Regions from separate parts of the Nocardia sp. NPDC058176 genome, predicted to be linked through region 3. Evidence: riboswitches for the same ligand, from Rfam matches in the RefSeq annotation. Region 3 holds a riboswitch; each other region holds the start of a gene.
The links. Region 3 has a riboswitch for cobalamin ahead of metE (5-methyltetrahydropteroyltriglutamate--homocysteine S-methyltransferase). Riboswitches for the same ligand answer to the same signal wherever they lie in the genome.
Positions count from the first base shown of each region.

Region 1: linked by a shared signal. The riboswitch ahead of ACFVVM_RS06010 (ABC transporter substrate-binding protein) and the one ahead of metE (5-methyltetrahydropteroyltriglutamate--homocysteine S-methyltransferase) in region 3 are both predicted to bind cobalamin.
Region 2: linked by a shared signal. The riboswitch ahead of ACFVVM_RS05835 (ABC transporter substrate-binding protein) and the one ahead of metE (5-methyltetrahydropteroyltriglutamate--homocysteine S-methyltransferase) in region 3 are both predicted to bind cobalamin.
Region 4: linked by a shared signal. The riboswitch ahead of glyA (serine hydroxymethyltransferase) and the one ahead of metE (5-methyltetrahydropteroyltriglutamate--homocysteine S-methyltransferase) in region 3 are both predicted to bind cobalamin.

Region 1 covers NZ_JBHVVA010000001.1:1,276,231-1,283,993, reverse strand. The annotation lists gene ACFVVM_RS06025 (ABC transporter ATP-binding protein) at 1-1,140, opposite strand, end outside; gene ACFVVM_RS06020 (ABC transporter permease) at 1,137-1,967, opposite strand; gene ACFVVM_RS06015 (ABC transporter permease) at 1,964-2,905, opposite strand; gene ACFVVM_RS06010 (ABC transporter substrate-binding protein) at 2,919-4,574, opposite strand; cobalamin riboswitch at 4,610-4,737, opposite strand; gene ACFVVM_RS06005 (nitroreductase family deazaflavin-dependent oxidoreductase) at 4,776-5,261, opposite strand; gene ACFVVM_RS06000 (nitroreductase/quinone reductase family protein) at 5,395-5,931, shown strand; gene ACFVVM_RS05995 (family 1 glycosylhydrolase) at 6,185-7,507, shown strand; gene ACFVVM_RS05990 (TetR/AcrR family transcriptional regulator) at 7,546-7,763, shown strand, end outside.
Region 2 covers NZ_JBHVVA010000001.1:1,237,562-1,245,324, forward strand. The annotation lists gene ACFVVM_RS05815 (type III polyketide synthase) at 1-996, shown strand, start outside; gene ACFVVM_RS05820 (ATP-binding cassette domain-containing protein) at 1,008-2,864, shown strand; gene ACFVVM_RS05825 (glucosyl-3-phosphoglycerate synthase) at 2,929-3,810, opposite strand; gene ACFVVM_RS05830 (TerD family protein) at 4,053-5,588, shown strand; cobalamin riboswitch at 5,615-5,829, shown strand; gene ACFVVM_RS05835 (ABC transporter substrate-binding protein) at 5,858-6,895, shown strand; gene ACFVVM_RS05840 (FecCD family ABC transporter permease) at 6,892-7,763, shown strand, end outside.
Region 3 covers NZ_JBHVVA010000003.1:677,402-685,164, forward strand. The annotation lists gene metE (5-methyltetrahydropteroyltriglutamate--homocysteine S-methyltransferase) at 1-1,466, opposite strand, end outside; cobalamin riboswitch at 1,606-1,809, opposite strand; gene ACFVVM_RS21080 (pyruvate carboxylase) at 2,092-5,490, shown strand; gene rsmD (16S rRNA (guanine(966)-N(2))-methyltransferase RsmD) at 5,487-6,050, shown strand; gene coaD (pantetheine-phosphate adenylyltransferase) at 6,054-6,539, shown strand; gene ACFVVM_RS21095 (GtrA family protein) at 6,546-7,076, opposite strand; gene ACFVVM_RS21100 (DivIVA domain-containing protein) at 7,327-7,763, shown strand, end outside.
Region 4 covers NZ_JBHVVA010000005.1:394,149-401,911, reverse strand. The annotation lists gene ACFVVM_RS26215 (fatty acid desaturase family protein) at 91-1,290, opposite strand; gene ACFVVM_RS26210 (TetR/AcrR family transcriptional regulator C-terminal domain-containing protein) at 1,378-2,082, opposite strand; gene glyA (serine hydroxymethyltransferase) at 2,210-3,505, opposite strand; cobalamin riboswitch at 3,574-3,805, opposite strand; gene ACFVVM_RS26200 (hypothetical protein) at 3,846-4,292, opposite strand; gene ACFVVM_RS26195 (short-chain fatty acyl-CoA regulator family protein) at 4,372-5,811, opposite strand; gene prpD (2-methylcitrate dehydratase PrpD) at 5,966-7,468, shown strand; gene prpB (methylisocitrate lyase) at 7,468-7,763, shown strand, end outside.

The sequences.
Region 1 (7,763 bases), on a different contig from region 3:
GGAGAGCTCCCGCGGGAAACGACCAGGGTCGATATCGGCCAGACCGACCCGCGCCAATGCCGTCGACGTGACGGCCAGGGCGTCGGCCCGGCTCAGACGGCTGCGTAGTCGGGGCTTCAACGGCTCGGTGATGCTGCGGTAGATCGGCCTGCGCGGATCGAGACTGCCCACCGCGTTCTGGAACACCACCCCGACCTCGCCCGGCGACGGCGGACCATCACGCCCGTCCCAGACCAGCCGACCCGCACTGGGCGCCTCGACTCCGGAGAGGACCCGCAGCAACGTGCTCTTACCCGCCCCTGACGGCCCGGCGAGCCCGACGATCTCGCCACGACGAACCTCGAGGTCGGTCGCCGCCAGCCCACCGCCGGTCGAATACCGTTTCGCGACACCGTGTGCCCGCAGAATCGGCGGCGCGGCCGGCACCGCCTTGCGCGTCGAAACAGCTTCCGCGACAACCGGAGCCGATGAGGACGACTCGACGACCGTGCCGTCCTCGACCACATACACCCGGTCGGCGTACTTCTCGACCAGCCGCCGATCATGGCTGACGATCAGCAACGCCGAATCCCCGGCCGTCAACGCCGCCATCACCCGATGCGCGTTCGCCTCGTCCAGCGCCGAGGTCGGCTCGTCGGCCAGCACCAGCGCCGGATCCAGTGCCCGCGCGGTCGTCACCGAACCGCGTTGCAGCATTCCGCCCGACCAAGTGAACGGCCGCTCGCGGATCCGTGACGCCGCGTCGACGATGTCGACCGCCGTCAGATCGGCGACGATCCGGCCCTCGGGAACGGGCTTCCGCTTGATCCGCCATGCCTGCGCGATGTTCGCGCCCACCGACATGATCGGATCCATCGCACCGAACGGGTCCTGGCTCACATAGCCGAGCACAGTGCCCCGCAATGCCGCGAAATCCCGACCCGCCACCTCGACACCATCGACGAGAATCGTGCCGGAGACCCGGGCAGCCGAGAGCGTCCCGAGCAACGCGCGGATGATGCTGGTCTTGCCGCTCCCGCTCGGCCCGACCACCGCCACCGTCTCCCCACGACCCACGGACAGGCAGACATCGCGCAGCACCGGAGCGCCCCCGGCATAGGCCACCGTCAACCCACGAATCTCCACGATCGGCGCACTCATTCGCGTCCCCCGCTGTCCCGACGATCCCGCATACCCTCGGCGATGAGATTCGCCGCGGCCGCCATCGCCAGAATCACCACCGACGGCGCGATGAGCAACCACGGTGCGGCAGTGAGGAATCGGCGCGCGTCACCGAGCATCGCACCGAGCTCGGCCTCCGGCATCTGCACACCCAGTCCCAGGAACGACAACCCCGCGAGCGCGACCACGATGCCACCGAGCCGCAAGGTGGCCACGATCAGGAACGGACCGAGCACCGCGGGCAGCAGATGCCGCACGCCGATCGCCGGTCTGCTCACCCCGGCCACCCGCGCCGCGACCACATACGGCCGCGTCCGCGCCTCCAAGGTCAGTGCCCGCGCGACTCTCGCATCCGCCGCCCAGCTCGCGGTCACCAGCGCCAGCAGCAGATTCAGATACCCGGGGCCGAGCAGGCCGACCACGGCCAGCGCCAACACCAAGCCCGGGATGGCGAGCACGACATCGATCACCCGCGAGACCGCCCGGTCGAGCCTGCCACCGTAAAGCCCGGCACCCAACCCGACCAGCAGGCTGATCGTCGCCGACCCCGCCAGCACGATGAACGCCGACAGCAGCGACAACCGCAGCCCGTTCAGCACGCGGGAGAACTGATCCCGGCCGTACTGGTCGGTCCCCAACCAGAACTCGGCATTCGGCGCGACCAGCTTGTCGCCGTAGTGCGGCTCGTTCGGCGGGAACTGCGCCACCCACGGGCCCACGATCGCCAACAACACCAGCACGCCCAGCAGGACCCCGCCGACGCGCACCGACGACGGCAACCCGGTCCGCAACACTCGAACTGTCACGCGTCCACCGCGATTCTGCGGTCGATCATCGCGGACAGCAGATCCGCGACCACGCTGGTGACCACATAGCTCAGAGTCGCGAAGATCGTGAACGCCTGGATCACCGGCAGATCCCGCGTCTTCACCGACTCCACCACATACGAGCCCAGACCCGGCCAGGTGAACACGGTCTCGACCACCGTCGCCCCACCGATCAACACCGCGGTGCCGACAGCGAGGGCGTGCAGCGACGGCACCGCGCTGTTGGGCACACCGTGCCGCCACAGGATCCGCCACCGCGACGCACCCCTCGCCCGCAACACCGCCGCGGTCGGCGAATCCAGGAACCCGAGCAGATTCGCCCGCAACAACCGGGACCAGGTATCGGACAGGCCGATCGCCAGACACACCGCGGGCAGCCACACCTGCCGCCAGGTCCCGTCGAGCGCGGCCTTACCGAAACCCAACCCGACGACGAACACCTGGATCAGCAACAACGCCACGATGAACCCCGGCACCGACGCGAACACCAGCGCCAGCCACCGGGTCCCGTGATCCGGCCACCGGCGCGGATACCGCGCCGCCACCACACCCAGCGCCACCGACAACACCAGCGCGAGCACCAGCGACGCCGAGGCCAGGGTCAGCGTGGCGGGCAGTCGTTCGGAGAACTCGCCCGAGACCGGGCGACCCGACACGAACGACAACCCGAAATCACCGCGCACCACACCCCACACCCAGTGCGCGTACTGCGCGAGGATCGGCTGATCCACATGCAACGTGCGGTCGAGCGCGCTGATCTGCTCCGGCGTCGGCTCCGGGACACCCTGCGCGACCAGGATCATTCGCGCGGGATCGCCCGGGGCCAACGGCATCAAGGCCCAGATCAGCACGCTCGCACCCAGCAGCGTGAGTACCGCCTCCACCACCCGGCGACGGGCGAGGACGAGAAAACGCATCGCCGAAGCTGCGCTACTTGCCGGTCTGGCTGGTGATGTGCCTGCGCACGCTCGACACCTGGTAATCGGCCCACTCCGGACCGGCCACCACGGTGAAGTACTTGAACGTCCCGGCCACCACATAGGCCTCGTCGCGCACCAGAATCGCCTGCGCCCGCTCGAGCAGCGCGTCACGGCGCGCGGTGTCGAACTCGCCGCGCAGCTCCTCGCCGATCGCATCGATCTCCGGATTCGCCACACCCTGCGCGTTCGCCGAACCACCGGTGGTCCAGCGCACCAGATACGGCTGGATCGGATCAGCGGTGCCCGACAGCGATCCACTCAGCGCCACCGACGACTCCCACGCGGCCGGGTCCTTCTTCACCGCGGCGGAATCCTCGGCATTGTCGATCCGCAGATCGAAACCGGCGCGCGCGACCTGGTCCTTCATCGCGATGGCGACATCGTTGGTCTCCGGGCCCTGCGCCTGGGTCACGAACCGCACCACCAGCTTCCGGCCGTCCTTGGCCCGGATCCCGTCACCACCGGGCACCCAGCCCGCGGCGTCGAGCAGGCGCTTGGCCTCGTCCAGATCGTGGACCTGGTTGTCCACCGCGAACGACAGCGAGTCCGGGTAGAGGCTCTTCGCGGCAGCGAACTGGCCGTTGCCGACATCGGCGGCGATGCCCTCGTAATCGATCGCCGCGGTGAATGCCTTGCGCACAGCGGTATCGGTGAAGATGCCCGCCTTCAGATTCATCTCCACCAGCAGCGACTGCAGCGCCAGCTCCGAGGACAGCACGTGGACGTCCTTGTCGCCCTGCAACTCCAGCTTGGCGGAGGTGGACGGGTAGAACGCCATGTCGGCTTCACCGCTGCGCACCCCGGCCAGGCGCGCCTGCTCGTCGGGCACCACGCGCACCGTGACCCCCTTCAGCGGCGGCGTGCCCTCCCAGTGGTTCGCGTACGGGGCGAGGACCAGGTTGTCCGGGGTCCACGCGGTGATCGCGTACGGGCCCGAATAGGCACCGGCGCCGACGATCTTCGCCGAGTCGCCGCCGGCCGCTTCCATCGCGGCGACGTCGTAGATCTGCAGCGAATTGTCGCGCGCGGCCAGCGCGGCGGGCACCATCGCGTTCGGCTTCGGCGTCGTGAGGACCACCTTGTCGCCGTCGACGGTCGCCGTGGTCGCGGGATCCAGATACACCTGGGCCGCCGTGGACTTGGCGATCTGCCTGGTCAACGCCGCCGCGACCGCCGCCGCGTCGACGGGCTTGCCGTTCTGGAAGGTGACGCCGTCGCGCAGCGTCACGATCCAGCGGGTGTCACCGTCGCGGGTCACCGATTCGGCGAGCCACGGTTCGACCTCGCCCTCGTCGGTGATCTGCAGCAGGTTCTCCGCGATACCCCAGTCGAACAGCCAGTTCGTGCCGGTGCCGATCGGGTCGAGGCCGGCGATCTTGTAGGAGTTGTAGATCGTCAGCTCGCCGTCACCGGACTCGCGCAGCGACTTGGCCGAGGCCGCCGCGCCACCCTCGGTCTCGCTCGACGCGCAACCGGTGAAGACCATCGCCACCGCGAGCAGCCCGGCCATGGTGACCGCTGCCTTCGACCGGCGACGTCGCGTCGTACCGGGAGCATGGTCGGGTAGCCGCGCGGCAGTGTGCCCGCGGCGAGTGAACACTCGCATCTTCATCCTCGTGAAACTCGGTCCTGAAAGGGCGCAGGTATCCTGGCTCCCGGATCAACGCTCGCCTTCGGCCTTCCAACCCAGGGAGGTCGTGGCCATCGGATGAAGGTCTGCTACTCGGTGACAGTTGCGGGACAGCCCCGGAATCGCACCGGTGTTCCCTGCGGAAGTGAACCTAGCATCACGAGGGTTGTGCGCGGTTCAGTCGGTGATCCGATCCAGCCGGAAGATCCGGAATTCGCGGCCACCCGAACGCTGGAACTCCATCTCGTAGCCGGGCCAGAACTCGACCACCTGGTCCCAGACGCGCTTGCGATCGACGCCGGCGATCTCGGTGACCGTCACCGGGAACGCGGAGCTGCCGTCGAAGCGCACCGACGCCGTACGGGCCGCGCGTAGATTCGCCGACCATGCCGGATGCTCGGGCTTGCCCCAGTTCGAACCGACGAGATAGAAGCCGTCCCCGTCGGGCACACACAGCAGCGAGGTCGTCCGCGGCTGCCCCGACTTCCGGCCCACCACCGTCACCTCGATCGACGGCAGGCCGGCCAGATCGAGCACACCCCATCGGCCACCGCTGAGCCTGCGCAACAGCCGCTCGGCCGGAAGTACGACAACGCCCCCACGCATCACCCAGGGTTGTTCCGCGAACACGCGCGCGACGCGCGGCAAGGGATTCCACACCATCCACGAATCCTGGCTCGAGCGAACTCGATCCACCCACTCACAACGGCCCGCTGAGAGACAACTCACTCGCACCGCCGGAGCGCCGCCGCGACATGCTGGACGACGCACCCTCGCGCGGCGCACCATGGACGTCATGGACGACGCAGCACGTCGCGCCGCCGCCGAAGCCGTCCTCGGTGAGCACGGACGACTGATCCGCAGCGCCCGCGACGGTAAGCGGCTCAGCGCCGCCATGCTGCCCTTCTTCCGGCTCCGCGCCCCACGCGGCTACGGCGTCCTCACCACCACCGGCCGCAAGACGGGTCTGCCCCGGCCGAAGTGCGTGCGGGTCCTGCGCGAGGGCGATCGCGCGTATCTCGTGCAGCTGATGCCACCCAACATCACCATCGAACAGCCGGACGCGGTCAATGCCTGGCTGCTCAACGTCCGCGCCGATCCGCGCGTGACGCTGGAACTGCGCGGCGGTACCCATGGCGGGACGGCCAGGGAGATCACCGATCCGGCGGAACTCGACACCGCGCGCGACCTGCTGTGCGACACCGTCGTCCCGCTCGACTTCGGCGAATGCGCCATCCACCTGCGGGGTCTCCCGACCCGGTCGAAGATCCGCGAGCTGCACTCCTATTGGTTCCGCACCGGGCGAGCCGTCGCGATCGACCTCGACACCTGAGCCGGACCTACGTCCCCAATCCACCCCTCCCCTTCCTTGCGAATTGCGCCGGTTAGGTGTGGACATGTGTCGAAGTGTTGGCTGGTAGGTTCAGGAGGGCTATTCATTAGTAGATGCGCATATCTACGTAAGAACATGAGTATTTCTCTTTGTTGGGCCGGCGATATGGCACACCGGAAGATTTCCCCCGCTGACCGGGCCCGATGTCGCACACTGAGCGCACTCCCCTCTCCTCCCTAGCTCCAGGAGCGCCATGCACTCCCCCAGCGGACGCCGACTCCTCGCCACCCTCGCCCTCACCGTCGCGGCACTGCTCACGGCCAGCACCTCCCCCGCACTCGCCCGGCCACCCGCACCGGACCGGATAGCACCGGTCGGGCCCGAATTCCTCTGGGGCGTGGCGGCATCCGGATTCCAGGCCGAAGGCGATGCGCCCGACAGCAATTGGCGCCGCTACGCCGAATCCGGCGCCACCGACGACCCGTATCTCGACTCCGTCGACTTCCGGAACCGCTACCGCTCCGACATCGCGCTGGCCGCGGATCTCGGTGTGCGCGTGTACCGCATCGGCATCGAGTGGGCGCGGCTGCAACCGCAGCCGGGTGCCTGGGACGAGGCGGGTTTCGCCTTCTACGACGACGTGGTCGAGGCGATCGTCGAGGCGGGAATGCGGCCGATGCTCACCCTGGACCACTGGGTGTTCCCGGGCTGGGCCGTGGACCGCGGCGGTTGGCGCGATCCCGAGATCGTGGCGAACTGGCTGGCCAATGCCCGCCGGGTGGTCGATCGTTACGGCGCGGCGGATCCACTCTGGGTGACCTTCAACGAACCGACGATCTATCTGGTCAACGAACTGCGCCACGGCGGCATCGGCGCCGCCGATGTCCTGACCATGGGCGAGCGGATCACCCAGGCGCACAACAGCATCTACGACTACATCCATCAGGTGCGCCCGGGCGCGCAGGTCACCAGCAATGTCGCCTACATCCCCGCGGTCGACGACGCGGTGAGCGGTCCGATCCTCGACCGGATCGCGGATCGTCTCGACTACATCGGCATCGACTACTACTACGGCTACTCCCCCACCAACCTGCAGGTGCCCGACCTCGAACGGCTCTGGACGATGCCGCTACAGGCCGAGGGCATCTACTACGCGCTCGACCACTACGCGCGGCGCTTCCCCGGCCGCCCGCTCTACATCGTCGAGAACGGCATCCCCACCGAGAACGGCCTGCCGCGCCCGGACGGCTACACCCGCGCCGATTCGCTGCGCGACACCGTCTACTGGGTGCAACGTGCGGTGGCCGACGGCATCCCGGTGCTGGGCTACAACTACTGGAGTCTCACCGACAACTACGAATGGGGTTCCTACACACCACGTTTCGGCCTCTACACGGTCGACGTGCTGACCGACCCGACCCTCACCCGCCGACCGACCGACGCGGTGGCCGCCTACCGCGAGATCGCCACGACGGGCGGTGTCGCCGCCGACTATCGGCCGACGCGGCCGCCCGCCGCGTGTTCGCTGGTCGACCTGCCCGCGAGCTGCACCGACCCGGTGTCGGTCCCTCGGTAGCGGATTCGGACAAGCCCGGGTGCTCTACACTCGGGCGGGTGTCGAGCGCAACGTCACGCCCCTCCAGCGCCGTGAGCGGCAGACAAGCCCGATGGCAACCGCACAACGACAGCCGCCGGGAGCGGATCGTGCTGTCGGCGATCGAGTTGCTCGAGCAGTCGGAGACCGGTGTCGAGGTGCCGATCGTGCAGATCGCCGAGCACGCCGGGCTCGCGAAATCGGTGGTGTATCGCCAGTTCGCAGGGCGCGACGAGCT
Region 2 (7,763 bases), on a different contig from region 3:
CCCGCTCAGCGCCAGCGCATCCCGCGGATCTACCAGAAGACCAGGATCGACACCCGCCACCTCGCGATCGACCCGCTCGATCCGGAGTTCCTCGAGTTCAGCCGTAAGCCCGCCACCATCCGGGAGCGGATGAACCTGTTCTTCGAGCACGCGGTGCCGCTGGCCGTCGACGTCGCCCGCCGCGCGGTCGAGGGCCTGGCCGATCCGGCCGAGGAGATCGGGCAGCTGATCTTCGTGACCAGTACCGGATTCATCGCCCCCGGCGTCGATGTGGCCGTGGTCAAGCAGCTCGGCCTCGCGCCGACGGTCAACCGGATGATCGTCAACTTCATGGGCTGTGCCGCCGCGATGAACGGCATCCGCACCGCCGTCGACTACGTGCGGGCGCACCCGGACAAGAAGTCGATGGTGCTGTGCATCGAGTTGAGTTCGGTGAACGCGGTGTTCGACGACGACGTCAACGACGTGATCACCCACAGCCTCTTCGGCGACGGTTGCGGCGCGGTGGTGATCGGCGCCAACCAGGTGCAGCAGCCACTCGCCGCGGGCAGCGTGGTGATCCGCGACAGCTTCAGCCACCTGTTCGACGACGCCGAGGACGGCATCGTGCTCGGCGTGCAGGACGCGGGCATCACCTGCGAACTGGCCTCCAGCCTGCCCGACTACATCTACCGCGGCGTCGACCCGGTCGTCTCGGAAGTGCTGGCGCGCAACGGTTTGGACAAGTCGACCGTCGATCTGTGGGCGATCCACCCCGGTGGTCCGCGCATCATCGAGGAGTCGGCGCGCTCGCTCGGCATCCCCGCCGAGGCCGCCGCGCCGAGCTGGGCGGTGCTCGCCGAGCACGGCAACATGCTCAGTGTGTCGCTGATCTTCGTGCTGGAGCGGATGATCCGCGACGCGCAGGCGGCGGCGCCGATCTCCACCGGGGTGGCGTTCTCGTTCGCGCCCGGTGTCACCCTCGAGGGCATCGTCTTCGATGTCATCCGCAGCTGAGAGCGTAAGTCATGCAATTGCTCCGTTTTCTCGCCGCGCTGTCACCGGCCAGGATCGCGGCCGTGGTCGCCGCGGGCCTGATCTGCGGCGTGGCCAACACCTACCTGGTGACGCTGATCAACGCGGTCGTCTCACCCCGCCCGCAGCCGGACAACCTGCTGCTGCGGTTCGGGTTCACCGGGCTGGTGATCCTGGTCAGCGGCGTGCTCTCGCAGGTGCTGCTGATCCGGCTCTCACAGGAGGCCATCTACCGGTTGCGCAGCGACCTGAGCTCCGGAATCGTCTCCGCGCCACTGGAACACCTCGAACGGCTCGGCATGCATCGCCTGATGGCGACGCTGACCGAGGACGTGCGCTCGCTGTCGCAGGCGGTGACCGCCATCCCGTCGATCTGCGTCGACGTAGCGACCATCGTCGGCTGCTTCGTGTTCCTTTTCATCGTGTCGGGACCGATCTTCGCGGTGACGGTGGCGGGCACACTCGTCGGCATCGCGTGTGTCGAGATGGTGCTCAAGCGGGTGCGCGGGATCTACCGCGAGGCCCGCGAGAACGAGGACGCGCTGCTGCGCTCGTTCCAGGCCGTCACCCTCGGCATCAAGGAACTGAAGCTGCACCGCGGCCGTCGGCAGGATTTCATGGACCGGCACCTGCTCGGTTCGGCGGGCACGCTGCGCGATCAGAACACCGACGCGGGCTCGAAGTTCTCCTACGCGCAGGGCTTCGGCCAGGCACTGCAGCTGACGACGATGGCGCTGATCCTGTTCGTCATCGCCGTGGCGCTGGAACTGCCGCGCGAGACCATGGTCGGCTACGTGCTGGTCACCACGTTCCTGGCGATGCCGATGCAGAACTTCATGCACCGCATCCCCGACCTGCTGCGCGGTGACGTGGCGCTGGCCAAGATCCGGGCGATGAACCTGTCCATGGAGACCCTGCACGACGAGGAACTGCTGCCCTACTCGGATCGTCCGGCGGCGGGAGAGGCCAAGCTGGAACTGACCGATGTCAGCTACGTGTACCGGTCCGAGGCGCCGTCGCCGGTGCCGCCGCCGCCCGGTACGCATCCGGGTGGTCCGCCCGGGCACGGTGGTCCGCCGCCGCGTCCCGGCATGCCGCCGCGCAACGGCCATCCCGGTCCGGGCGGACGCCATCCCGCCCATCCCGGCGCGAATCCCGGCTCCGCCCAACCGGATGTGAACGGCAAGAAGTGGGTCGATCACGGTGCGACCGATGTGCGGCCGGTGCCGCTGGGTCCGCCGCCCGGGCTCGACGAGTCCACGGACTCGGGTTTCCGGCTCGGTCCGATCGACCTGGTCTTCGAACCGGGGCAGATCACGTTCATCGTCGGCGGCAACGGCAGCGGGAAGTCGACGCTGGCCAAGCTGATCACCGGTCTGTACGTGCCGCGCACGGGGTCGTTGTCGCTCAACGGGGAGCGGATCGACCACGACAACATCGAGTGGTACCGGCAGAACTCGTCGGCGGTGTTCACCGATTTCCACCTGTTCGAGGACTACCTGGGCTTCGACCGCCCCGGGATCGACGACGAGGTCCAGCGGTATCTCGAGGAATTGCAGATCGCGCACAAGGTGACCGTGCGGGACGGGCGCCTGTCGACCGTGGATCTGTCGCAGGGACAGCGTAAGCGCCTGGCGCTGCTCACCGCGCTGCTCGAGGACCGCCAGATCTACGTCTTCGACGAATGGGCCGCCGATCAGGAGCCGCGCTTCCGCGACGTCTTCTATCACGAGATCCTCAGCGACCTGAAGCGCCGCGGGAAGACGGTCATCGTGATCACCCACGACGACCGCTACTTCGGCTGCGCCGACCAGCTGGTGAAGCTCGACTTCGGCATGGTCTCCGCGTAATTCGCGAGCGAACGGGCGCTGGTCCGGCCATGGAGCCGAGCCGGCGCCCGTCGTGCGTGCCCGGTCAGGCGATCTCGCGCCGGGCCGCCATCACCTGGGTCATCGGCGGGCGGTCGGTGAGACTCACCTCCGAAGGCGTGCGCTGCCAACCCGTCTCGCCCGGCAGGAACTGCACCAGCCCGATCCCGGAATCCCGGATGCCGAGCCGGTCGAGCAGGGTGGCGACGACCTGCCTGCTCATCACCGCCAACTCGTGGGTCGGCCGGTTGCGGTGCACGCGCACACCCAGATCGACCTGGGCGATGGCCGCGAGGCCGTGGCGCTGCCAGCAATCGAGCAGGATCCCGATCTCGGCGCCGTAGCCGCTGGCGACCGAGATCTCGCCGAGCAGCGCACGGGTGGCGGCGTACTCCCCGCCGAGTGGTTGCACGATCTCGGCCAGGGCGGGCGCGAGCGCGGTGAGCAGGGGACGCGCGACCAACTGGGTGACCCGGCCGCCGCCGTCGGCGTCGAAGCCGGGGCCGCTGGTCATCGGACGCCGGTAGTAGCCCTTGACCAGGGCGAGCTCGGGATCGGCGAGCAGCGGTTCGACCAGCATCGGCACGAACATCGGATCGGGTTCGACCAGGTCCGCGTCCAGGAACACCAGCACGTCACCCGTTGACACCGCCAGCGAGCGCCACAGCACCTCACCCTTGCCGGGGCGCGGCGAGATCTCGGGCAGCGCCTCCTCCCTGGTGTAGACGGCGGCGCCCGCTGCCCGGGCGCGAGCCACCGTGCGGTCGGTGGAGCCGCCGTCGAGCACGAGCAGTTCGTCGACGAGTCCGCCGAGCAGCGGTCGCAGGGAGGCGATCACCCCGGCCACGGTGTCCTCGTCGTCGTGGGCGGGGACGATCACCGAGACCCGGCGACCCAGCTTGCGGTCGATCAGCGCACGGACGTCCATGGCCTCCAGTGAACGACACAGCGGCCGCGTCCGCGACCGATGTTCCGGGACGCTGTGATCGAAGCCAACGCGCGAACCGGCGGCGCTATCGAGCGGGACAAGGGTGAACACCGCGCCGGGGTGATCACCTCGTGCGCGACCCGCCGTGGCACCGGCGCCCGGCAGGTACGGTGGGAGCGGAGTCGCGCCGATCACCTCGATCGGGCGCGACGGTCGGCGCACGGATGGGGTAGGAGCACGACATGAGTGGGACCGCGGCAACCGTCGGCGAGGTGTCCAAGGGGTCGAAGACCGATCTGGTCGACGGGCGCTACACCGTGCGCATCGACCTCGACAGCCCGGCGGGGGCGGTGGATGTGTCCGCGGTGCTGGTGACCGCCGACGGCAAGGTGCGCTCCGACGCCGATTTCGTCTTCTTCAACAATCCCTCGGCGCCCGGCGTGCAGCTGGAATCCGATGCTGTTGTGTCGGTGGACCTTTCGGCATTGCCCGCCGACATCCATCGGGTCGTGATCGCGGGCAGCACCGAGGCACAGGAGATTCGGTTCGGTGAGGTCACCGGGTTGCGGATCTCGATCGCCGGTGCGAGTCAGTCGTTGACCTTCGTGCCGCCGGGTCTGGACAGCGAGACGGTGTTGCAGGCCGTCGCGCTGTATCGCCGGGGGAGCGGGTGGCGGCTCGACGCGGTCGGGCAGGGATACAGCGCCGGGCTCGCGGCCTTCGCGACCGAGCACGGGATCTCCGTCGACGAGGAACCCGCCGCGCCGCAACCCGTTGCGCCGCAACACCCCGCGCCGCCGCAGTCTTTCGCGCCGCCGCAGCCTGCTGGTGCGCCACAGTTCCCCGTGCCGCCGCAGCCTGGCGCACCGCAGTACCCCGCACCGCCGCAGTCTTTCGCGCCGCCCCAGCCTGCCGGTGCGCCGCAGTTTCCCGGGCAGCCGCACCCTGCCGCGCCGCCCCAATACGGCCAGCAGCAAGCCCCCTTCGCGACGCCTGCCGGTGCGCCACAACAGGTTCCGCCCGCCTCAGGACCCGCGATCGACCTCCGCAAGGTCGACGTCGTCCTCACCAAGGATTCGCCGAGCCGCCGCGCCAGCATCGACCTGCGCAAGGGTGACCCGGGCTACGTCCTCACCGTCGGCCTCGAATGGGACGGGCGCGGTGCGAAATACGACCAGCACGGCCGCGTCACCCAGTTCGGGGTCGGTGACCTCGACGTGTACTTCTTCTGCCGCAACGAGGTCACCGGCGACTACGTCGTGATCAGCGGTGAGAAGGGGCACCAGGGTGACCTGAACACCTGGCCGTTCATGCACCACCAGGGCGACAGCCGCGGCCCCGGCGCCAACAACCTGCCCGCCACCGAGCAAGTGATCGTGCGCCCCACCGAGAACGGCGACCTGCTGCTCAACGTCTACCAGTCCGTCGACAACGGCGCGGGCGCCATCGACAAGTTCGGCAACCCGCGCGTGCGCGTCCGCTACGGCCGCCCCGGTCCCGACGGCCTGCCGGGTCCCGACGCCGACCAGATCACCGTCGTGATCGGCAACGGCAAGAACTCCTTCTGGGCCACCGTCGCCCACATCGACGTCCGCGAGGGCATCCTCACCGTCGATGGCACCGTCCAGTACAGCCGGGCCTTCAGCGAGCGCATGCCTGTCCTCGACACCGCGGGCAATTGGGTCCGTTCCGCGAAGAACGGCCCCGTCGGTCGCAGCAAGAAGAGCAACGGTCTGGGTCTGAGCACCTACTCCGGCCGCTGCCCCGACGCCCGCTGATCGCGCGATGACCCGGGGGAAGTCGACCGTCCAGTAGTGATCTTGGTACAGTCCCCGAGCCGTGGTGTTCGGGAAATCGGTGTGAAACCGGTGCGGCCCTCGCCACTGTGATCGGGAGCGACGGATCGATCCGGACGGCTGTTGTCGTCCGGAGCCACTGGGGCACGTGTGCCCTGGGAAGGTGGATCCGTCGCGCGAATCCCCGTCAGCCAGGAGACCGGCCACGGCTACGCAGTAACCGTTCCACGAGGACCTGGAAGGCCGTCACCGTGACCCTGTCTGTTGTCGCGCGCCTACGTACCGGTGCGCTGATCGCTTGTGCGGTCGTCGTCGCCGGTTGTGGTGTGCAGCCCGAATCCGAAGCCACCGGCGCGAACGCCGTGACCCGCGCGAACTGCGGGATCGACATCACCGTCGGCGCACCGCCGCAGCGCATCTACGCCGCCTACCAGCCCTCGATCGAGATCGCGCACGCGCTCGGTGTCACCGACCGGCTCGTCGGCACCGCGTTCCTCGACTCCACGGTACTGCCCGAATACCAGGACGCGCAGGCGAAGTCGGCCTATGTCGAGAAGCTGCCGAGTCGCGACGAATTGCTCTCCCAGAAGCCCGATTTCGTGCTGTCGGGGTTCAACGGCGTGTTCGCCAAGTCGGCGCAGAACAGCGTCGGCACCCGCGCGAGCCTGCACGAGCTGGGCGTACAGACCTGGGTCGTGAGCCCGCTGTGCCCGAGCGCCGACGGACTCGCCGACGAGGCGATCGACCCCAAGACCGTGCGGTTCGAGAACGTGTACGCGGATCTGCGTGACCTCGGAGCACTCTGGGGTGTCTCAGACCGGGCCGAGGACGTGGTCACGGAGCTGAGCGCGCGGATCGCCGCGGTCGGCGCGAAGGTGGCGGACGCGCCGAAGCCGAGGGTCGCGGTGATCACGCCCAAGGACGACGGCACCTACACCGCCGCCGGTGGCATCGACTTCATCACCCAGATCATCGAGGCGGCGGGCGGGGTGAACGCCTTCGCCGACCTCACCGAGCGCCGCAACGTCCAGATCGGCGCCGAGGAGCTCATCGCCCGCGACCCCGACATCATTCTCACCAGCGCCTGCTGCAAGGCCACCTACACCCGCGCCGACGGACAGCCCCAGGTCGACAAGCTCGTCGGCAATCCGGCCTTCGCGAACCTGACCGCGGTCCGCAACGGCGTCGTGCATCCGTTCCTGTTCGCCGATCGCGCCGCCGGTGTGCGGATCGCGCACGCCACCGAACTGGTCGCCGAGCTGATCCACCCCGATCTGTTCGGACGGTGACGCTCGCCGTTCGCGGCACCGGCCTGATCCTGGCCGGTGCGGCGCTCGCCGCTGTCTGCGTGGCCTCGATCCTGATCGGCTCGCACCCGCTCACCCTCGACCAGGCGTTCGCGGCGTTCACCGACTTCCAGGGCACCGACAGCGACCGGGTCGTGCGCTACATCCGGCTGCCGCGCACGCTGGCCGGGCTGCTCGCCGGTGTCGCGCTCGCGCTGGCGGGTGTGGTCATGCAGGGCCTCACCCGTAACCCGCTCGCCGGGCCCGGCCTGCTCGGGATCAATGCCGGTGCCTCGCTGGCGATCGTGCTCGCGATGGGCGCGCTGAGTCTGACCGACCCGGCGGGCTTCGTCTGGTTCGCCTTCCTCGGCGCCGCCGTCGCGGCCGTGTTCGTCTACGTGCTCGGTTCGCTCGGCTTCGGCGGTGCGACACCGGTGAAGCTGGCGCTGGCCGGTGCCGCGTTCACCGCGCTGTGCGGGTCCATCACCACGGCCATCACGCTGTTGGACCGGACCACCTTCGACAACTTCCGATTCTGGGTGGTCGGCTCCCTGAGCCGGGCCGACACCGAATCCGTCTGGGCGATAGCGCCGTTCATCGCGGTCGGCGCGGTGCTGGCCGTCGCGGTGACGCGGCCGCTGAACGCCATCGCCATCGGTGACGACCTGGCCCGCACGCTCGGTACCCGCCTGGTCGCGGTGCGCGCGACCGGCGCGGCCGGTGTGGTGCTGCTCGCGGGGTCGGCGGTGGCGATCGCCGGGCCGATCGCGTTCGTCGGCCTGGTGATCCCGCACATCGCGCGTGCGCTCGTCGGACACGACTACCGGTGGGTGCTGGTCTGGTCGGCGGTGCTCGGGCCGACGCTGCTGCT
Region 3 (7,763 bases):
TCGGGCTCGCCGTGCACCAGCACGTCCAGGCCCAGCTTCTCCTGCAGGGTGATCACGTCGGCGATCTCGGCCTGCATCCGGCGCACGTACTCGGCCTGGTCGATCTCGCCCTTGCGCAGGGCGGCGCGCGCCAGGCGGATGGTCGAGGTCTGCGGGTAGGAGCCGATGGTGGTGGTCGGGAGCACCGGCAGGTCGAGGTGGTCGCGCTGCAGGGCGCGCCGCTCGTCGGCGGGCAGGCGGTTCAGGTCGCTCTCGTCGAGGGCGGCCAGCCGGGTACGGACCTGCTCGACGTGCAGGCGGGGATCGGTGCGCCGCGATTCGGCGGCATCACGCGCGGCGGCCAGTTCGGCGGCGACGGCATCGGTGCCCGTGGTGAGGGCGGTGGCGAGCACGCGCACCTCGGCGACCTTCTCGGCGCCGAAGGCCAGCCACGAGCGCAGCCGCTCGTCGAGCCCGGTCTCGGGGGTCAGCGAGTACGGCACGTGCAGCAGCGAGGACGAGCTGGACACGGCCACCGAACCGGCGCTGCCGAGCAGGGTGCCCAGCGTGCTCAGCGCGGCGTCGAGATCGGTGCGCCAGATGTTGCGGCCGTCGACGACGCCCGCCACGACCAGCTTGTTCGCCAGCGCGGGCAGCACCGCGAGGTCACCGACCTGGGTGCCCGCGGTGAAGTCGACCGCGACACCCTCGATGGCGGTGTCGGCCAGGGCGGCCAGTGCGCCGTCGGGGTGGCCGAAGTAGGTGGCGACCAGGATCGCCGGTCGCCGCTCGCCGCTCGACAGCTCGGTGTAGGTCTCGCGGACCAGCGCGATCTCGGCCTCGGTGAGGTCGGTGACCAGCGCAGGCTCGTCGATCTGGACCCACTGCGCGCCCGCGTCGGCGAGCTGGGTGAGCAGGTCGCGGTAGAGGGCGACCAGCTCGGGCAGGCGGTCCAGTGCCGCGCCGTCGGCGGCCTTGGCCAGCTTCAGGAAGGTGATCGGGCCGACCACCACCGGGCGGGCCGCGACCCCGAGTTCGATCGCCTCGGCCAGTTCGGCCAGCAGCTTCTCGGGGTTCAGCGAGAAGACCGTCTCGGCGCCGATCTCGGGCACCAGGTAGTGGTAGTTGGTGTCGAACCACTTGGTCATCTCGAGCGGGGCGACGGTGTCGGTGCCGCGCGCGGCCGCGAAGTAGCGGTCCAGCGGATCGGCGATCCCGGCGACCCGCGGCGGCAGCGCGCCGAGCAGCACGGCGGTGTCGAGCACCTGGTCGTAGTAGGAGAAGGTGCCGACCGGCACCGAGTCCAGGCCGGCGGCCTGCAGCTCGAGCAGCTGGGCGCGCCGCAGTTCACGGCCGACGGTGTGCAGGTGACCGGCGTCGGCGCGACCGGCCCAGTAGGCCTCGGTGGCGCGCTTGAGCTCCCGGTTCGGGCCCACCCGGGGCAGACCGAGAACCGTTGCGGTGAAAGGAGTGTGCGAAACAGTCACGGAAGTTTCTCCAGTGCGGTACGGACGGCCCTCACCATGCGGGCAGACGCCAACCGCCGGACCGTCCACTACGACACACGTGCGGTAGGTCTGTTGGTGGTCCGCGCGCCCGATCCACGAGGCGGTGGCCGCCGGATACGGCGTATCCGGCACAGTCGGCAGGTCTTCGGACTCGCGGGCACCGGTCGTGTGATCGACCGACCTACTGGCCGTCGCTTCCCGAGCTCGGGGCTCAGTGCTTGATGACGGCGGTCGTTCCTGCATACCGCTGCGGGACAGTCCCGGATTCTCACCGGGTTCCCTCTCACCCGGCACCGGAGGATCCGGTGCGGGCTTCGACACCGGCGCGGGAGGTCGGGGCTCCGACTCTTCCACCGCGCAGGCGAACCAGCTGCACCCACCAGCATAGGGCCTCGCCGGGCCGGAGATGACCGGACCATCCCCAACAGTGCCGTGACCTGCGGATTACCCGGTCTCGCGAGTCCGCACCGGCGACGGTCCGAAACGGTGAGATGTGACGGTCCGATGAACGCAACTTCGCAGGTGGGCGGGTGTGCGCTGTGAAGAATGCGACGAAGCCACCTTGCCGGTGAACCGGTGGTTCGGGTCCGGGTACCGTAGGCCAATGTTCTCGAAAGTCTTGGTCGCCAATCGCGGCGAGATCGCCATCCGCGCCTTCCGAGCGGCCTACGAACTAGGCATCGGAACCGTCGCGGTGTTCCCGTACGAAGACCGCAATTCGGTGCATCGGCTGAAGGCGGCCGAGTCCTATCAGATCGGGGAGCAGGGCCATCCGGTCCGGGCCTATCTCTCGATCGAGGCGATCATCGACGCGGCCAAGAGCGCGGGCGCCGACGCGATCTACCCCGGCTACGGCTTCCTCTCCGAGAACCCCGACCTGGCCGCGGCCTGCGCGCGCGAGGGCATCACCTTCATCGGGCCCACCGCCGAGGTGCTCGAGATGGCGGGCAACAAGGCCACGGCCATCGAGGCGGCGCGCGCTGCCGGGCTGCCGGTGTTGAAGTCCAGTGAACCCTCGGCCGACATCGAGGAACTGCTCACCGCCTCCGCCGAACTCGAGTACCCGATCTTCGTCAAGGCCGTCGCCGGTGGCGGTGGGCGCGGTATGCGCCGCGTCGCCGCACCCGAGCAGCTGCGGGAGTCGATCGAGGCGGCCTCGCGCGAAGCCGAGTCGGCCTTCGGTGATCCCACGGTCTTCCTCGAGCAGGCCGTGGTGAACCCGCGCCACATCGAGGTGCAGATCCTGGCCGATCAGCACGGCAATGTCATGCATCTGTTCGAGCGGGACTGTTCGCTGCAGCGCCGCCACCAGAAGGTGATCGAGCTCGCGCCCGCGCCGAATCTGGATCCCGCACTGCGGGAACGGATCTGCGCCGATGCGGTGGCCTTCGCCCGCCAGATCGGCTACATCAACGCGGGCACGGTGGAGTTCCTGCTCGACGAGCGCGGCAATCACGTCTTCATCGAGATGAACCCGCGCATCCAGGTCGAGCACACGGTCACCGAGGAGATCACCGACGTCGACCTGGTGCAGTCGCAGCTGCGCATCGCCGCCGGGGAGACCCTGGCCGACCTGGGCCTGAGCCAGGACACGGTCGCCATCCGGGGCGCGGCGCTGCAGTGCCGCATCACCACCGAGGACCCCGCCAACGGCTTCCGCCCCGACACCGGCCGCATCACCGCCTACCGCACCCCCGGTGGCGCGGGCATCCGCCTCGACGGTGGCGCGAACCTGGGCGCGGAGATCGGCGCCTACTTCGACTCGATGCTGGTGAAGCTCACCTGCCGCGGTCGTGACCTGCCCGCGGCCGCCGCCCGTGCCCGCCGGGCGCTGGCGGAGTTCCGGATCCGTGGCGTCACGACCAACATCCCGTTCCTGCTGTCGGTGCTCGACGATCCCGACTTCCAGGCGGGCCGGGTGACGACGTCGTTCATCGACGAGCGCCCGCAGCTGCTCACCTCGCGTGGCTCGGCCGACCGCGGCACCAAGATCCTGAGCTACCTGGCCGATGTCACCGTCAACAAGCCGCATGGCGACCGGCCGACGACGGTGTACCCCTACGACAAGCTGCCCGCGCTCGACCTGACGGTGCCGCCGCCCGCCGGGTCGCGGCAGCGGCTGCTCGAGCTGGGGCCGGAGGGCTTCGCGCGCTCGCTGCGGGAGCAGAAGGCGCTCGGAGTCACCGACACCACCTTCCGTGACGCGCACCAGTCGCTGCTGGCGACCCGCGTGCGGACCAACGGCCTGCTCGGCGTGGCCGGACACGTGGCCCGCCTGACACCCGAACTGCTCTCGATCGAGGCATGGGGTGGCGCGACTTACGATGTGGCACTGCGGTTCCTGCACGAGGACCCGTGGGAGCGGCTCGCCGCACTGCGTGAAGCCGTGCCGAACATCTGCTTGCAGATGCTGCTGCGTGGACGCAACACCGTGGGTTACACCCCGTACCCCGAACAGGTCACGCGGGCTTTCGTTTCCGAGGCCACCGCGACCGGTATCGATATCTTCCGGATCTTCGACGCGCTCAACAATGTCGACCAGATGCGGCCCGCGATCGAAGCGGTCCGGGAAACCGGCACCGCCGTAGCGGAAGTCGCGCTCAGCTACACCGGCGACCTGTTGAACCCGGACGAGTCGCTCTACACCCTCGACTACTACCTGAAGCTGGCCGAGCAGATCGTCGACGCGGGCGCGCATGTGCTCGCGATCAAGGACATGGCGGGTCTGCTGCGTGCCCCTGCCGCGGCGAAACTGGTTACCGCGCTGCGGAGTAACTTCGACCTGCCGGTTCACGTGCACACCCATGACACTCCCGGTGGACAGCTGGCGACGTATCTGGCCGCGTGGCAGGCCGGTGCGGACGCGGTCGATGGCGCATCGGCGGCCATGGCGGGGACCACCTCCCAGCCCGCGCTGTCGGCGATCGTGGCCGCGGCCGCGCACACCGAGCACGACACGGGGCTGAACCTGCAGAACGTGTGCGACCTCGAGCCCTACTGGGAGGCGCTGCGAAAGGTCTACGCCCCCTTCGAGTCCGGTCTGCCCGCGCCGACCGGTCGCGTGTACACCCACGAGATTCCGGGTGGCCAGTTGTCGAACCTGCGGCAGCAGGCGATTGCGCTCGGTCTCGGTGACCGGTTCGAGGAAGTCGAAGCGAAATACGCTGCTGCTGATCGGCTTCTGGGTCGTCTGATCAAGGTGACGCCGTCGTCGAAGGTCGTCGGCGATCTCGCGCTCGCGCTGGTCGGGTCCGGTGTCGACATCGAGGACTTCGCCGCCGACCCCGGCCGCTACGACATTCCCGATTCCGTCATCGGTTTCCTGCGTGGCGAACTCGGGACTCCGGCCGGTGGTTGGCCGGAACCGTTCCGTAGCAAGGCACTGGCCGGGCGGAACGAGCCCAAGCCCGAGACACCGCTGTCCCCGGCGGACCAGGCCGGTCTGGACGGATCCTCAGAAGAGCGTCGCGACACGTTGAATCGTCTGCTGTTCCCCGGCCCGACCGCGGAGTTCCGTACTCATCGGGAGAAGTACGGCGACACGACCGGTCTGTCGGAGAATCAGTTCTTCTACGGTCTGCGTCGTGGTGAAGAACACCGCGTTCAGTTGGAGAAGGGTGTCACCCTGCTCATCGGTTTGGAAGCGATTTCCGAGCCGGATGAGAAGGGTATGCGCACGGTCATGTGCATCATGAACGGTCAGTTGCGGCCGATCGCGGTGCGTGATCGGTCGATCGCTTCGGAGGTTCCGGTCGCGGAGAAGGCCGACAAGAACAATCCGGGTCATATCGCCGCACCCTTCGCCGGCGTCGTCACCGTCGCCGTCTCGGAAGGCGAGGAGATCCACGCGGGTGACACCGTCGGCACCATCGAGGCCATGAAGATGGAAGCCGCGATCACCGCACCGCGCAGCGGCATCGTCGCCCGCATCGCCACCGCCAAGGTGGCCCAGGTCGAAGGCGGCGACCTGCTGGTGGAACTGGCTGTGCGCGAGTCGGAATGACACGCATCGTCGCGGGAACAGCCGGCGGGCGGCGCCTCAGGGTGCCGCCCGCGGGCACCCGACCCACCTCCGACCGGGTACGCGAAGCGCTCTTCAGCGCCATCGACGCCCGCCTCGACCTCGACGGCGCCCGGGTCCTCGACCTGTACGCGGGCTCGGGCGCCCTCGGCCTGGAAGCCCTCTCGCGCGGCGCCGCGCACGCCCTGCTGATCGAATCCGACCGCAAGGCCGCCGCCGTGGTGCGGTCCAATATCGCCGAACTCGGTCTGCCCGGCGCCGAACTGCGGGTCGGCAGCGTCGGCACCGTCCTCGCGCACGCGGCGTCCGCGGCCTACGACGTGGTGTTCTCCGATCCGCCCTACGACGTGAGCACCGATGACGTGATCGCCGACCTCACCGCGCTGGCCGCCAACGGCTGGCTGGCGCCCGATGCGCTCGTGGTGGTGGAACGATCCAGCCGCTCACCCGAGATCACCTGGCCCGCAGGCTATGCGCCGCTGAAGCCGCGCAAGTACGGGGAGACCAGAGTGGAGCTCGCCGAGTTCGGTGCTAGCGTCTGAACCATGGCTGCAGCACTGTGTCCCGGCTCCTTCGACCCGGTCACCAACGGTCACGTCGATGTCTTCACCCGCGCGGCCGCGCAGTTCGACGAGGTGATCATCACGGTGATGGTCAATCCCAAGAAACAGGGCACGTTCTCCGTCGAGGAACGGATGGAACTGCTGCGCGAATCGGTCGCGCACCTGCCGAACGTGCGCGTCGCGTCCTGGCAGGGACTGCTGGTCGACTTCGCCAGGCAGGAGGGCGTCAGCGCGATCGTCAAGGGCCTGCGCGACGCCGGTGACTTCGGCTACGAGCTGCAGATGGCCCAGATGAACCACAAGCTCGCCGGCGTCGACACCTTCTTCATCGCCACCAACCCCGGCCTGAGCTTCCTGTCCAGCTCGCTGGTCAAGGAAGTGGCCACCTACGGCGGCGACATCAGCGACATGCTCCCCGAGGCCGTGCACAAGCGGCTGCTCGAGCGGATCGCCGAACGCCGCGCCTGATCGTTCTCAGAACACCCAGCCGCGCAGGGCCAGGAAGCGCATCCCGCCGACGGCGGCGGTGATGGCGAGCACGGCGATCGCCTGGGCGGTACCGCCCAGGGTCGGCGCCCAGACATCGAGCGCGGCCAGGCCCGCCGTGGTGACACCGAGGCCGAGCAGGGCCAGCCCGCCGCCCTCCCACTGCGCGGTGAACCAGCTGACCCGGTCGGTCGCGTGGAAGGTGAGCTGACGGTGCAGTTCGTTGGCGATGATCGTGCTCACGATCGAGCCGACGACATTGGCGATCAGCGGGCCGACGCCGTACATGGCGAAGAACAGCAGCACATAGGCGACATTGCTGGACCCGCCGACCAGCGCGAACCGGATGAGCTGGGGGAGCGCGCGGTCGCCGCGCAGATAGGCCATGGAGCCGTCGAGCCGGGGACGCACCGCGGGAACGACAACGCGCGGCGCGGGCACCGGGTACGGACCCGTCCACGGAGTGAGCATGCCCGCGACATGCGACACCGAGGTTCTCGGTGTTTCCAGAACGGTCATGGTCGGCTCCGATTCCCATGAAAGGTCTCGGGGAGAACAACAGCGAAAGTCGTGCGGTGCTTCCCGGCGGACGGCATTGTCGTGCCTACCGATGGTAGCGGAAGTGGAGGGCCGCACTCCACTTGATTGCGATGCGATCTAGGACACTGTCGCGACACACCGCGCCGACATTCGGCACACGCGCCGTCGACGGGCACACTGGGCGTCGGCGGTAGTCGTTTCGCCGGGATTGAGCAGGAGGGTAGTGAGCATGTATCGCGTATTCGAAGCACTCGACGAACTGGTCGCCATCGTCGAAGAGGCGCGCGGCATCCCGCCGACCCGCAGCTGCATCGTGCCACGCGGCGATGTCCTCGAACTCCTCGACGACGTCCGCGACGCCCTGCCCGGCGAACTCGACGACGCCCAGGACGTGCTCGACCACCGGGACAAGATCGTCGGCGACGCCCGCACCGGCGCCGAGACCACGGTCACCACGGCCAACGAGCAGGCCCGCAGCACCGTCGAGAACGCCCGCACCGAGGCCGACCGCATCCTGGCCGACGCCAAGGCACACGCCGACCGGATGGTCGCCGAGGCCACCGCGCACGCCGACCGCCTCGTCACCGCCGCCCAGGCCGAGGCCGACCAGGTGATCGCCGACGGCAACGCCGAATACGACGAGCTCACCGGTCGCGCCCAGATCGA
Region 4 (7,763 bases), on a different contig from region 3:
CCAGTGGATTCGATTCGGTTCTTCGGCTAACGGTCTGAATATAGACAACACAGCAAACACCCGGCGCGTGAATCGCTCGATCGGGACGGCTCAGGCGGCCTCGGTCCGGCGGGCCGCGCGCAGTGCGGTGCGCAATCCACCTCGGACACTGCCGGATTCGGCGCCGACGGCGAATTTGCGCTCCGAGGCGGTCTCGGGTGCGTCGTCGCTGGTGGCGGTGAGGAAGGCGTCGGGCAGGGCCAGCTTGTGGATGGTGCGCAGCGTCAGCAGGTATTGGCGGGGGAGCGGACCGGTGGTGTAGGGCAGGTCGTACTTGTCGCAGAGCGCGCGCACGCGCACCGCGATCTCGGCGTAGTGATTGCTGGGCAGATCGGGGAACAGGTGATGTTCGATCTGATGCGAGAGGTGACCGCTGAGGAAGGCGAGGACCGGACCGGCGTCGAAGTTCGCGGTGCCGAGCATCTGGCGCAGATACCACTGCGCGTGCGTCTCGTCCTCGATCGCCTCCGGGGTGAATTTCTCCGCGCCGTCGGGGAAGTGGCCGCAGAAGATCACCACGTACGCCCACAGGTTGCGCAGGGTGTTGGCCGCGACGGTGCCGGTGAGCGTGCGGCGCCACCGGCGGCCGCTGAGCAGGGGGAAGAGCAGGTAGTCCTTGGCGGTCTGCCTGCCGATCTTGCGGAGCAGCGCCCTGGTGTGCGCTTTCTTCCCGGCCGGGGTCGCCGCGCGTTCCTGTTCGGAATACAGCCCGTGCAGGGCGATGCCCCATTCGAAGGTGGCCGCGAGGAGCAGATTGTGCAGCGGCTGGATGAGCCGGCGCGGACTCCAGCGCTGATCGCGGGTCACCCGCAGCACGCCGAAGCCGACGTCGTCGTCCATGCCGACCACATTGGTGAACACGTGATGGCGGTAGTTGTGTGAATAGCGCCACTGCGACGAGACCCCGGCCATGTCCCATTCCCAAGTGCGCGAATGGATTTCGGGATCGTTCATCCAATCCCACTGGCCGTGCGACACGTTGTGCCCGATCTCCATGTTCTCGATGCTCTTGGCTGCGGCCAGCGCGGTGGTGCCGACCAGCCAGCCCAGTCGTGATCGGGTGCAGACGAGCACCAGCCGGGCGCTCGCGTCGAGTATCCGCTGGAAGGCGATGGTGCGGCGGATGTAGGTGGCGTCGGTGGTGCCGCGCCGGTCCTCGATCTCGCGGCGGATCGCGTCGAGTTCCGCGCCGAGCGCGTCGACATCGGCGTCGGTCAGGTGCGCGTAGACCGCGACTTCGGTGATGGCCATGCGGCAAATCCTCAGCTGGGCGTAGCTGTGCTGCTACGCCGTTAGTCTACGCTGTAGATAGACGGCATAGAGGCCGCTGGGGGCGGGCTAGCGCGTGGGATCGGGCAGGGTGGCGGTGAGGCCGGTGAGCAGGATGTCGAGGCCGCGTTCGAGTTCGGCGGCGCCGTCGTAGGCGGCCAGGGTCGGGGCCAGCGCGCGCAACAGCGGGAATTCGCCGATCGGCAGCCGGTGCAGGCCCAGGCGCAGGACCTCGTCGGATTCCTCGGGCCGCTCGACGATCTCCTGCAGTTCGTTGAGCACGTGGCCGTAGAGGAAGCCGAACAGCGCGCGGTAGACGTGCAGCGCGTCGGCGCCGGTGAAGCCCGCCGTGGTGAGCAGGCGCAGGACGCCTTCGAGCGGGCGGACCACCGCGGGCGGCCGCATCCCGAGCGGGGTGGACAGCGGCCGGGTCACCAGCAGCGGAACGACATTGGGGTGCGCGAGGGCCATCGCGCGGAACGCGCGGGCGACCGCGCGCAGCTGGGCGATCCAGTCGGGATCGTCGGCGTCGACGGTCAGCTGTTCGAAGACGAGTTCGGCCACGCCGTCGAGCACGGCGGCCTTGTTCGGCAGGTGCCGGTAGATCACCATCGGATCGCGCCCGACCGCCTCGGCGAGCCGCCGCATCGACAGCGCGTCGACACCGTCACGGTCGACGATCGTGAGCGCGGCGGCGAGCACCGATTCCCTGGTCACGGGTCCGCTGGGGCGTCCGAAGCGTGGTTCTGGCCGGTCTGTCGAACTTTCGGCCATCGGGGCACCTCCGTCTGCGTCGACTGGTGATCAGTGTAGGCCTACAGCGTTGACAAGGCGGTTGGTCCGGTGTGCCGATGGTCCGGGCCTTGGGGGTGGACCGGGCCATCGGCCTCGGGGTGGATGGTCAGCCGAGGAGGTTCCAGTCCTCCAGGCCTTGATACAACGGGACACTCTGCGCCAGCTTCGAGACCCGACCCCGCAGGGTTTCGGTATCGGAAGTGCCTGCCAGGGTCGCGGCGATGATGTCGGCGACCTCGGTGAACTCGCTGTCACCGAAGCCGCGGGTGGCCAGGGCGGCGGTGCCGATCCGCAGACCGGAGGTGACCATCGGGGGACGGGGGTCGAACGGGACCGCGTTGCGGTTGACCGTGATCCCGACCTCGTGGAGCAAGTCCTCGCCCTGCTGGCCGTCGAGTTCGGAGTTACGCAGATCGACCAGGACGAGGTGGACGTCGGTGCCGCCGGTCAACACCGAAACACCCTTGTCGGCGACATCGGCGCCGGTGAGGCGTTCGGCCAGGATCCGGGCACCGGCGAGGGTCCGTTGCTGGCGGTCGGTGAATTCGTCGGTCGCGGCGATCTTGAACGCCGCGGCCTTGGCCGCGATCACATGCATGAGCGGCCCGCCCTGCTGCCCGGGGAACACCGCACTGTTGAGCTTCTTGGCGAATTCCTGCTTGGCCAGAATCAACCCGGAGCGCGGGCCACCCAACGTTTTGTGGACGGTGGAGGACACGACATCGGCATACGGGACCGGGGAAGGATGCAGGCCCACGGCGACCAGGCCGGCGAAGTGGGCCATGTCGACCCACAGGTAGGCCCCGACCTCGTCGGCGATCTCCCGGAAGCGCGCGAAGTCCTGATGACGCGGGTAGGCCGACCAACCGGCCACGATGACCTTCGGTTTGGCTTTGATCGCGATGTCACGGACTTCGTCCATGTCGATGCGGTGGTCTTCTTTGGACACTCCGTAGGAGTGGACGTCGTAGAGCTTGCCCGAGAAGTTCAACCGCATGCCGTGGGTCAAATGCCCACCGTGGGCGAGGTCGAGACCCAACAACGTTTCGCCGGGGTTCATCAACGCCATGAGTACGGCGGCGTTGGCTTGGGCGCCGGAGTGGGGTTGGACGTTGGCGAATTCGGCGCCGAAGAGTTCTTTGGCGCGGTCACGGGCCAGGGTTTCGACGACGTCGACGGCTTCGCAGCCACCGTAGTAGCGGCGTCCGGGGTAGCCCTCGGCGTATTTGTTGGTCAGGACCGAGCCTTGGGCTTGCAGGACCGCGCGGGGGACGAAGTTCTCCGAGGCGATCATTTCGAGGGTGTCGCGTTCGCGGGCGAGTTCGCCTGCCATCGCGGCGGCCAACTCGGGATCAAGCTCGTCGAGGGACAGATCATTGACAGAGGTGCTGGAAACAACCACAGGTTCGAACTCCGTTGGCTAGCAAGGATGATCGCCGCCAGATCCGCGAGGCGACGGCCGCCGGATACGGCGTATCCGGCACAGCGGGCAGGTCTTCGGACTCACGGGCATCGACCCGGAATCCTCGGGTCGACCTACTGGCCGTCGCTTCCCGGACGTGCGCGTCCAGTGCCGATGACGGCGGTCGTTCCTGTTCACCGCTGCGGGACAGTCCCGGATTCCCACCGGGTTCCCTCTTTCGACGCTCGTGACGGATCGGGGGCTCCCGTAAACGTCGTCACCAGCGAACCAGCTGCGCGAACAGCATAGATGGGCAGCTCGGCGAGCGGAGAGCCCGGTCTCAGGCGAGGACCCGGGCCAGCGCCCGCCAGCGGCGGTGCCGGTGGCGGAACATCAGGTGGATGAAGGCGCGGGTCGCGAGGCCGTGCAGGCCGTCCTCGATCTCGATCTCGTCGGTGTAGCGGCAACTGTTCGGGCCGAGGGGTGCGAACGTCAGCCGGTGATTCCAGACGCGCAGCGGGCCGCCGTGCTCGTTGGTGTAGATCTCGAACTCGTCGAGCGAGACGATCCGCAGACGGTGGGTCCACAGCGGGACGATCCCGAACAGCCAGAGCCGGGCCGAACCCAGTGCGCCCGGTTCGATGTGCTCGGGAATGCTCATCCCCGGCACCCGCAGGTACGGCCGGACGACGTAGGCGAACAGTTCGGGTTTGGCGGCGAGCGAGCGGGCCAGCTCGGCGGAGATCGGCAGCTCGGTGGTCAGGCTCACCTTGGTCACGAGGTCGATGATGCCGGAGGCCACCGCGTCCGGCAATGCCCTCCCACGCCGCGATCGCGATCGCCGCTACGCGGTGCGCCGCAGGCAGCTACCGCGAGGCCCGTGCCGCGCGGTCGACCGGCGTGTACGGGATGTTGGCCGCGCGGTTCTGGTCGACCCGGATCGCGCGGCCCAGTTGCGGGAAGGCGCGCTGCGCGCACTCGTGGCGTTCGCAGATCTTGCAGCCCGCGCCGATCGGGACCGCGGTGGCCTCGTCGTGGATCGGCAGGCCGTGGGAGTAGACCAGCTTCTCGGCATAGGCCAGGTCGCACCCCAGTCCGATGGCGAAATCCCTTTTGGCGGAAAGGTATCCGGGCGCGCTCTCGTCGGTGGTGCGGGCCAGCCACAGGTACTTGCGGCCGTCGGGCATCTCGGCGATCTGCGTGCGGATCCGGCCCGGCGTGGTGAAGGCCTCGTGCACCACCCACAGCGGGCAGCTGCCACCGACCCGGGAGAAATGAAATGCGGTGGCCGACTGGCGTTTCGAGATATTGCCCGCTCGATCGGTGCGGACGAAGAAGAACGGCACCCCGCGCAGATTGGGCCGCTGCAGGGTGGACAGCCGGTGGCAGACGGTTTCGAAACCCACCTCGAACATGGCCGAGAGCAGATCGATGTCATAGCGCAATTCCTCGGCCGCATTGCGAAATCGCGTGTACGGCAGGATCAACGCGCCCGCGAAATAGTTGGCGAGGCCGACGCGCAACAGATCACGGGATTCGGCGGGCATCGTCTCCACCGAGGCGGCGAGCGCGTTGATGGTGTCGGCGTGGGTGAGGAAAGCCAACTGGGTGGCGAGCTGGAAGGCGCGCTGGCCGGGGGAGAGCCTGCGCGCCAGGATGATGTGCCGCGCGGCGGGATCGTAGATCCGTTTCGGGCCGGGATCGGTCGGCATGTCCGAGCGGATGGTGACGCTGATGCCGTGGCGCTCGTGCAGCAGCCGGGTCAATTGCAGATCGAGTCCGCCGACGGTGAGCCGATTGTCGACGAACATCTGCTCGGCCGCCCGGTCGAGTTCGGGGATGTGATTGCGCCGGTCGTAGAAGAAGTCGCGGACGTCCTCGTACGGCATCGCGGTGCCGGGTTCGACGGCCGAGCCCTCGATGTCGGCGGAGAACTGTTCGACCTGCTGGGTCGCGCCGCGCAGGCGCCGGTGCAGGCTCACCAGCAGCCGGGCCGCGCCGGGCACGCGGGACAGCAGATCCTCGAGCTCGGCATTGGTGATCGAGGCCGCTTCCGGGTCCTCGGCGAACACGTCCTGCAGGTCGGCCAGCAGCCGGGCGTCGGTGTCGGCGGCGAAGAATCCCATGTCCAGGTCGAAGGTGGCGTTCAGGCGCAGCAGCACCGGGACGGTGAGCGGGCGCTGGTCGTTCTCGAGCTGGTTGACGTAACTCACCGATAGCCCGAGGACCTTCGCCATCCCCGATTGGGACAGCTGCCGTTGTTCGCGCAGCGTGCGCAGCCGAGCGCCTGCGTACATCTTCTGCATGCCGCCAATGTATCAGCATCGCTTTTCACAACTTCCACAAATTTGCTGAATTCCGTCCACAACATTTGGCATTTGCGGTGTATTTCGCGGTGATCAGGGCGTGTGTAACGTGCGAATACAAGCGCATCAACAACCGCTCTGGGAGGCCTCGACCGTGAAGAACCACCTTGTCCGCACGCACCGCTCCGCCGAGGATTTCCCCCGGGAAGAACATCTCGCGTGGCGGATCGCCGAGGTTGCCGCCGATCCGGTCGCGGTGGCCGCGGAGACCGAGGAGATGATCGTCAACCGGATCATCGACAACGCGTCGGTGGCGGCGGCCTCGATCACCCGCCGCCCGGTGGCCAACGCCCGCGCCCAGGCCCAGGCCCACCCGTACGGCCCCGGCGCCGCCGTGTTCGGCGTGCCCGGCCGGTTCTCGCCGGAGTGGGCGGCCCTGGCCAACGGTGTCGCCGTGCGTGAGCTCGACTTCCACGACACCTTCCTGGCCGCCGAGTACTCGCACCCGGGCGACAACATCCCGTCGATCCTCGCGGTCGCCCAGCACACCGGTCGCGACGGTCGCGATCTGATCCGCGGTCTGGCCGCCGGCTACGAGATCCAGGTCGACCTGGTCCGCGCGATCTGCCTGCACGAGCACAAGATCGACCACGTCGCCCACCTCGGCCCCTCGGCCGCGGCAGGCATCGGCACCCTGCTCGGCCTCGACACCGAGACCATCTACCAGGCCATCGGCCAGGCCCTGCACACCACGACGGCCACCCGCCAGTCCCGCAAGGGCGAGATCTCGAGCTGGAAGGCCTACGCCCCCGCCTTCGCCGGGAAGATGGCGGTGGAAGCGGTCGACCGCGCGCTGCGTGGTGAGGGCGCGCCGTCGCCGATCTGGGAGGGCGAGGACGGTGTCATCGCCTGGCTGCTCGGCGGTCCGAAGGTGGAGTACTCGGTGCCGCTGCCCGGCCCCGGCGAGGCCAAGCGCGGCATCCTCGACACCTACACCAAGGAGCACTCGGCCGAGTACCAGAGCCAGGCCCCGATCGACCTGGCGTTCCGCCTGCGCGAGCGGATCGGCGATCTGGACCAGATCGCGACCGTCGTGCTGCACACCAGCCACCACACGCACTACGTGATCGGCACCGGCTCGAACGACCCGCAGAAGTTCGACCCCAAGGCTTCTCGCGAGACCCTCGATCACTCGATCATGTACATCTTCGCGGTCGCCCTGCAGGACGGCACCTGGCACCACGAGCGCTCCTACGCCCCCGAGCGCGCCCAGCGCCCGGACACCATCGAGCTGTGGAACAAGATCTCCACCGCCGAGGACCCGGAGTGGACCCGCCGCTACCACTCGACCGACCCGAACGAGAAGGCCTTCGGCGCCCGCGCCGAGGTCACGCTCAAGAGCGGCGAGGTGATCGTCGACGAGCTGGCCGTGGCCGACGCGCACCCGCTCGGCGCGCGCCCGTTCGCCCGCGAGCAGTACATCGCCAAGTTCCGCACCCTGGCCGATGGCGTCATCGAACCGGCCGAGCAGGACCGCTTCCTCGAGGTCGCCCAGCGCACCCCCGAGCTGTCCGCTGAGGAGCTGGGTCAGCTGAATTTCACCGTCTCCGACGAGGTGCTCGCCCGCACCCCGCAGCTGCCCAAGGGCCTGTTCTGATGACCGGCCTGCTGGCTTCGGCGACCTCGGCCGCCGACAAGCGTGCCGCGTTCCGGGCCGGACTCGCGTCCGACCGCATCCAGCGGTTCCCCGGCGCGTTCAACCCGCTGGTGGCCAAGCTGATCCAGGAGATCGGCTTCGAGGGCGTGTATGTCTCGGGCGCGGTGGTCTCGGCCGATCTGGCCCTGCCCGACATCGGTCTCACCACGTTGAGCGAGGTCACCGGGCGCGGTCAGCAGATCGCGCGGGTCACCGACCTGCCGGTGCTCATCGACGCCGACACCGGTTTCGGTGA